DNA from 2 places in the Exiguobacterium sp. QJM3NY_9 genome. Region 1 is predicted to be linked to the other one. Evidence: riboswitches for the same ligand, from Rfam matches in the RefSeq annotation. Region 1 holds a riboswitch; the other holds the start of a gene.
The links. A riboswitch is a leader RNA that binds a small molecule or an ion and turns the genes downstream of it on or off. The one in region 1 is predicted to bind FMN.
Positions count from the first base shown of each region.

Region 1 (3,403 bases):
TTTGTTTCCCGTCGTAAAACCAATACGTCGAGTGCGTCACCCAGTTCTCTGGAGCCGTCAATGCCTCTTGTTCCTGCTCCTCTAAAAAGTCAGCGAGGGGTAAAAACGTTTTGCTGACGACACTCGGGACAATCGGTTCCCCGGATTGTTCCCATTCTGCCAGAAAGTCTAAATACTCCGTTTCGAGATGGACGGACGGTTTTACTAACGTAATCATTTGTGATTTCGTACCTCCTCTTCAATGAGTCGATCGAGCCACTCGTCGACGTGTTGGAATAAATAGCCGGCTTTTTTCGCTGCTGACGTATCCATATAGAAATCACGTTCCGGCGCCAGTGGTGATTCATCGTCGCCCGTCGTCGCGAACGTTGATTCCGTTCCTGCGACACGGTCAATCTTATCCATCAAATCTTGAATCGATAACACCCCGTCACTCGCTGCATTGATCGGTCCTGTCATCGTCGAACGACCACACCATTCAAGGAACGAGGCCGCTTCATAGCTTGAGATATATCCCATCTTCGCATAAAGATTTTCAGCAACCACAGGAGTCCCTGCGAGCGCACGTTTCACATGGAAGACGAGACGTTCCGTGTAATCATCCGGTCCTAAGACGACCGGGAAGCGAACGGCGATAACAGGAAATGTCGCCCGTTGAAAGAAATAACTTTCTGCTTGGCGCTTTCCTTCCCCGTAATCATGTTCCTGTTCCAAGTCATATTTCCCGGGAAACGGATTGAAATCCCGCTCTGAAAGATTTGCTCCTCCCCCGTCATAGACGGACATCGTCGACGTTAAGATGTAGCGTCCGACCTTTCCTTCGAATGCATCGACGGCAAGTTTTGCTTGATATGGATTAAAACAAATATTGTCGTAGATGATATCCCAGTTTTGACTCCCTAAATCTTTCATCGTACTACTTGACGTCCGGTCCCCTTTAAAGAATGTCAAGCCCTTCGCGACAGGTGGCGTATGTTCCCCCCGTGTGACGAGCGTCACATCATCGCCGGCGTCAGCGAGTCGTAATGCCAGGCGTCTTCCAAAATAACGTGTCCCACCAAAAATCAACACTTTTCGCATCGATAGTCCTCCTTAATGATGACGTACTCATTCCGTTGCCTTACTGTCTTCTCTACCCGATTCTTAAAATCCTGTATCGCACGAAAAAACAAAAAAACGCGGACTCTGAGGTCCACGTTGTGAGTTAGCAACCACCGGGTGTCCCGGCGTTCGTCGCTGTTCTGAATGATGTCCCGCAGCCGCATGTCGCGATTGCATTCGGATTCGTGATTGTGAATCCGCCACCGAGCATCGATTGTTTATAGTCAATTTCTAATCCTTTGACGACCGGATAGTCTTTTTCATTGACGATGACATTGACACCATGTTGCTCAAATGTCAGGTCCGTCTCCTTTTGGCTATCGAAACCCATTCCGTAGGAGAGACCACTGCATCCGCCACCTTGAACGAGCATGCGGAGATTTCTTTCATCGTCCGGCGCTTGTTGCATCATCTCTTTGACTTGAAGAGCAGCTGCTTCTGTTAATTGGATCATGTAATCACCTTCCCTTTTTCTATAGTATACGCAACTTTACGTAGATTCGAAACCTAGTTGCTTGAAACTATCTTGAATTCGTTGTATAAATGAATTGTATCAAAAAAATTAAATCGTTCCATCTTCAGGGCAGGGTGAAATTCCCGACCGGCGGTAAACAGACTTTTGTCTGAAGCCCGCGAGCGAATAGGGCGCTATTTGCTGATTCTGTGTGACTCAGGAGCCGACAGTATAGTCTGGATGGGAGAAGATGGCGGCATGTATATAGACTTATTCCGATTTTGCACATTTCGGATAGGCTTATTTTATTGCGGACTTCTCCCCTGTTGAATCTTATTCAACGGGGGTTTATTTTGGACGCAGTCATGCCAATACTTCATCGAGAGGAACGAAAAAAAGGAGATTTTACTCGTATGAAACGCACTCAAAAAATGGTCACACTCTCAATGTTAGGTTCAATTTCATTTGTTCTTATGTTACTCAACTTCCCACTACCCTTTTTACCGAACTATTTAAAAATCGACTTCAGTGATGTCCCGGCGTTGATTGCTGCTATCATGTTCTCACCGGTAGCGGGTGTAATCGTCGAAGCATTGAAGAACGTTCTCTATTATATTTTCCGCGGAAGCGGTGTTCCGGTCGGCGAACTTGCAAACTTTGCAGCGGGTGTTGCTTTCATTCTTCCTGTCAGCTGGTTCTACCATAAAAAGAAATCAACGCAAGGTCTTGCAACCGGCTTAGTCGCAGGAACAATTACCATGGCACTTGGACTTGCGATTCTCAACTATGTTTTGATCCTCCCGGCATATGCTTGGTTCTTCGGGATGGACTACATGCTTGATCCGGCTGTCAAATGGACAACGATCATCGCTGGTATCTTGCCGTTCAACATCATCAAGGCCCTCTTCATCTCAGCACTCTTCATTCCGCTGTTCTTAAAATTAAAACCTTGGATCAACCGTCGTCAACAAGCTGCATAAGTCCTAGGCGCGCCCGCCGACCGACCGACAAAATCCCCCACTTCATTTGAGGTGGGGGATTTTTTTAGAGTTCATTTTCTTCGATTTTAGCGTAGATGTTTTCTAACAGTTCTTCCGGTGTCTCTCCGATGACGGTCTGGCCGTCAACAAGACAAAAATGATCAAGCGAGCAGATGCCGCAGTAGCCAAGACAACCATACTCGACGACATCGACATTCGGGTCGCGTTCGAGTTGTGACATGACGACTTGTGCCCCTGCCGCTAAGTTACTGATACAAAATTCAATAATGGGATTCACTTTTTTTCCTCCTTTAAGCAGGAATTTACCTTCCTCTTGTCGTATTATACAAGGTCAGACTGATTTAGGGGAACTAAGGGGGATTTTAAGTTATGAAGCAACTAGTCGTTTTAGGTGGCGGATATGGCGGAATGCGAATTTGTGAACGCTTCAAGGATGAAGAGGTCGCCGTGACGCTTGTCGATCGATTGCCGTATCACGCACTAAAGACCGAGTATTACGCTCTTGCAGCAGGTACATTATCCGATCGTGATGTCCGGATTGAATTTCCGGAGGGGAAACATCTCACATATAAATATGGACATGTCGTTAACATCTCGCCAGAGACGAATTCTGTGTTCTTGCAAGACGGGACAGAACTTTTTTATGACGATCTCATCATCGCATTAGGTTGCGAAGATAAATACCATAACATACCGGGTGCTCAAGAGTTTACTTATAGCATTCAGACACTCGAAGAGTCACGCAAAACGCATCAAGCGATTTGTGGACTGTCGCCAGGCGCGACGGTCTCGATTGTCGGTGCCGGTCTCTCGGGTGTTGAACTAGCAAGTGAACTCCACGAAAGTC
Region 1 is NZ_CM149679.1:2,322,883-2,326,285, forward strand. Features, by position in the region: gene AC0VYQ_RS11885 (GNAT family N-acetyltransferase) at 1-217, opposite strand, end outside; gene AC0VYQ_RS11890 (NAD-dependent epimerase/dehydratase family protein) at 214-1,080, opposite strand; gene AC0VYQ_RS11895 (HesB/IscA family protein) at 1,205-1,555, opposite strand; FMN riboswitch at 1,672-1,811, shown strand; gene AC0VYQ_RS11900 (ECF transporter S component) at 1,969-2,535, shown strand; gene AC0VYQ_RS11905 (YuzB family protein) at 2,600-2,833, opposite strand; gene AC0VYQ_RS11910 (NAD(P)/FAD-dependent oxidoreductase) at 2,926-3,403, shown strand, end outside.

Region 2 (3,403 bases), 400 kb from region 1:
GTAAGAGCGGACGTGTCTCGTCAATCAAGGTTAAAAGTTCCGATGCGCAGACGACAGGGACATGGTCATAGATGATTTCAAACGCTTCACGTTTAATGTCTGGGGTACTTTCTTTTAAGTAGCGTGGACAGTCTTCGAAAGATAATGATTCATAGGCAGGAATCGATAACGCTGCATTGATCGTAATCAATCCGTCAGCAGGTAATCCTTCCGCGACGAGGGCGAGGGCAAGTGTCGCACCCATCGATTGTCCGGCGATGAAGATGGACGAACAATGATTGGTTAAGACGTCGAACCCTTGGCGGAGGCTTTGTTTCCAATCTTCGGCAGTCGACGCTTCGAAATCCTGGATACTCGTCCCGTGCCCGTCGAGGCGCGGAGCATACACAGTGAACCCTTGGGCGGCAAAATATTCTCCGACAGTGCGGACGCTTTGAGGGGTGGCGTTAAAACCGTGAGACAGTAAAATACCGATTGGACCTCGTTCAATCAAAAAATCTTCTGCGCCACACAGAACAGGTGATGATGAATTCATAAAGGGTTCCTCCTTCTATTAAAAAACTCGTAGTGCTTTAGGCGCACTACGAGATTATCGTAAGTATCATCCAAAGCATCGGCTTTGCTGGTCGGAGCACCTTGCATGTTGCAGGTTGCCGTGGGTTCGTAGAGCCAGATCTCTCGCCCACTCTTGATATATCGTATAGGAATTGTCGGAATAATCATTGTGAAGAGAATATCATTGATTGAAATACGTTGTCAAGACGTTAAAAAGAAGTCAAAATTGATAAACTGGGTAATTTGGTTTAATTTTGAAAATATGGTTGACTTGAGAAGGGAATCCCCGTAGTGTAAGCAGTAGATTCACGACATAAGAACGACTTGAAACATCACACATATGAACTTCATACCGCAGCACTTATCGAGAGAGGTGGAGGGACTGGCCCTACGAAACCTCGGCGACAGACTTCTTACGTCGTACTGTGCCAATTCCATCAGACGTTTGTCTGAAAGATGAGCTGAGCGGATTCTGCCTTAGTGCAGATGAGAGGACCCTTTTCTTTTAAGAGAAGGGTCCTTTTTTGATGTTTTTCTAAAAAAGAGAATGAAATACAATTCATTTTGTATTTTAGAATGACCTATGCTAATCTTGAGCTGTATAACTCAATAACCAGTTCTTCGGGGTAGGGTGAAAATCCCAACCGGCGGTGATGCGATCAATGGATCGACGAGCCCGCGACCTGCAGTGTACGCACTGTGGCTGACTTGGTGAGACTCCAAGGCCGACGGTAAAGTCCGGATGGGAGAAGGACGAAACAATGCGCTTGCTGCCATTTTCTGGAAAAATGTTTTCAGGGAAAGGTCTGTTTCTGTATGTGTAAAAACAGAAACGCGAGACGCTTATTTCGTCAATCCTTCAATCACGACGCCCCCTTTTACAGGAGGCGTCTTTTTTATTGAAAGGAGCGGAAAAAATGGAAACATTCATGAGTTATGCGATGCAACTAGCACACATGTTAAACGGTCAAACGAGCCCGAATCCGAGTGTCGGCTGCGTCATCGTCAAACAGGGGCGGATTGTTGGTTTTGGGGCCCACCGTTATGCGGGAGGACCCCATGCCGAAGTCGAAGCGCTCCTCATGGCAGGTGAAGCGGCACGCGGAGCCGATCTCTACGTGACGCTCGAACCGTGCAATCATCACGGCAAAACACCGCCGTGTACGGAAGCGATTCTAAAAGCCGGCATTGCGCGCGTCTTTATCGCGACAGAGGACCGCCACGCGCTCGTCGCAGGAAGCGGTATCACACGTCTCCGTCAGGCGGGGATTGAGGTTGAAGTCGGGTTGCTAAAAGATAAGGCGGAGGCATTATACGAACCGTTTTGGAAGGCAATCGAACGAAAACGTCCGCATGTCACAGTGAAAGTCGCCCAAACGATGAACGGGACGGTCGCGACGGGTGAACAACGCTTTATCACTTCAGAAGCGGCACGTGCTGACGGACGGCAGTTACGCGGGACACACGACGCGATTCTCGTCGGAAGCGACACGGTGATCATCGATGACCCGGCATTGACGTTGCGCAGTTCGACCGGCATCGAACCGGTCCGCGTCATCGTCGATCGGCGGGGGCGCCTGACGGATGAGTTTCAAGTCATGAATGACGGATTGAATCCGACGTATTGGTTGACGGAACAGCCACGAACAAGCGAACGGGCGAACGTGACGGTTTTCGTCGGGACGTATGCGACACCGGACCAAATCCTCGAACTTTTATATGAACAAGGCATCCGGCGTGTATTGATTGAAGGCGGTCCCACGATTCAATCCGCATTTTTAGAAGCGGATCTCGTGGATATGATCGAACTCTATCAGGCACCGTCCCTCTTCAGTGGGACAAAGTCTTTGACGACGGAACAGGACATCGAAGACCGTTTTGATTTAGTGAAAATGAACCAAATCGGACCGGACGTCCATCTCCAGTATGTACGAAAGGAGAGGATGACATGTTTACCGGATTGATTGAAGAACTCGGCACAATAAAACGGAAAGTCCCTCGACCGAACGGGTTGGCGCTCGAAATCGAAGCGACAGCAGTGCTTGACGGAACAAAGATTGGCGACAGCATTGCCGTTGATGGCATTTGTTTGACGGTGACGGCGATGACGAAGAGCGGATTCACGGCCGATGCGGTCCATGAGACGATCCGAGCGACGTCGCTGCAGACGTTACGGGTCGGAGCAGCCGTTCAACTCGAACGCGCGATGCCGGCGAATGGACGGTTCGGTGGTCACTTCGTCAGCGGGCATATCGACGGAACGGCTCGTTTTCTCAGCCGGCGACCGGACGGTGAAGCGATGGAATACCGTTTTGAGGCAGGCGATTGGAGCAAGTACTGTATTCCGAAAGGATCGATTGCAATCAATGGTACGAGCCTGACACTGCAACATGTCGGAAACGACGCGGTGACGATTTCATTGATTCCCCATTCACGCCAAGTCACGACGTTCGATCGCTTGCAGACGGGTGCCCTCGTCAATATCGAATGTGACTTGATGGCGAAACATCTCTATCACTTTACGCAGAAGGATGCGAAGACGGACTGGTCGGCATTTTTAGGAGGCGAAGCATGATGAACGGATTTGATTCGATTGAAGAAGCAGTGGATGACTTAAAACGCGGACGACCGATTATCGTCTGTGACGATGAAAACCGTGAGAACGAAGGGGATCTCGTGTTACTTGCGGAACACGCGACACCCGAGATGATTAACTTCATGATCACTTACGGCAAAGGACTCGTCTGTGTCCCGGTCAGTCCGGATATCGCAACACGACTCGAACTCCGACCGATGACAGATGTCAACACGGATCCGCACGGAACGGCTTTTACGATCAGCATTGATC
Region 2 is NZ_CM149679.1:2,721,138-2,724,540, reverse strand. Features, by position in the region: gene AC0VYQ_RS13795 (alpha/beta hydrolase) at 1-535, opposite strand, end outside; SAM riboswitch class I at 596-698, opposite strand; SAM riboswitch class I at 914-1,018, shown strand; FMN riboswitch at 1,169-1,313, shown strand; gene ribD (bifunctional diaminohydroxyphosphoribosylaminopyrimidine deaminase/5-amino-6-(5-phosphoribosylamino)uracil reductase RibD) at 1,473-2,519, shown strand; gene ribE (riboflavin synthase) at 2,504-3,130, shown strand; gene ribB (3,4-dihydroxy-2-butanone-4-phosphate synthase) at 3,130-3,403, shown strand, end outside.
Region 2: it holds a riboswitch for FMN, as region 1 does, so the genes downstream of both, ribD (bifunctional diaminohydroxyphosphoribosylaminopyrimidine deaminase/5-amino-6-(5-phosphoribosylamino)uracil reductase RibD) here and AC0VYQ_RS11900 (ECF transporter S component) in region 1, are expected to answer to the same signal.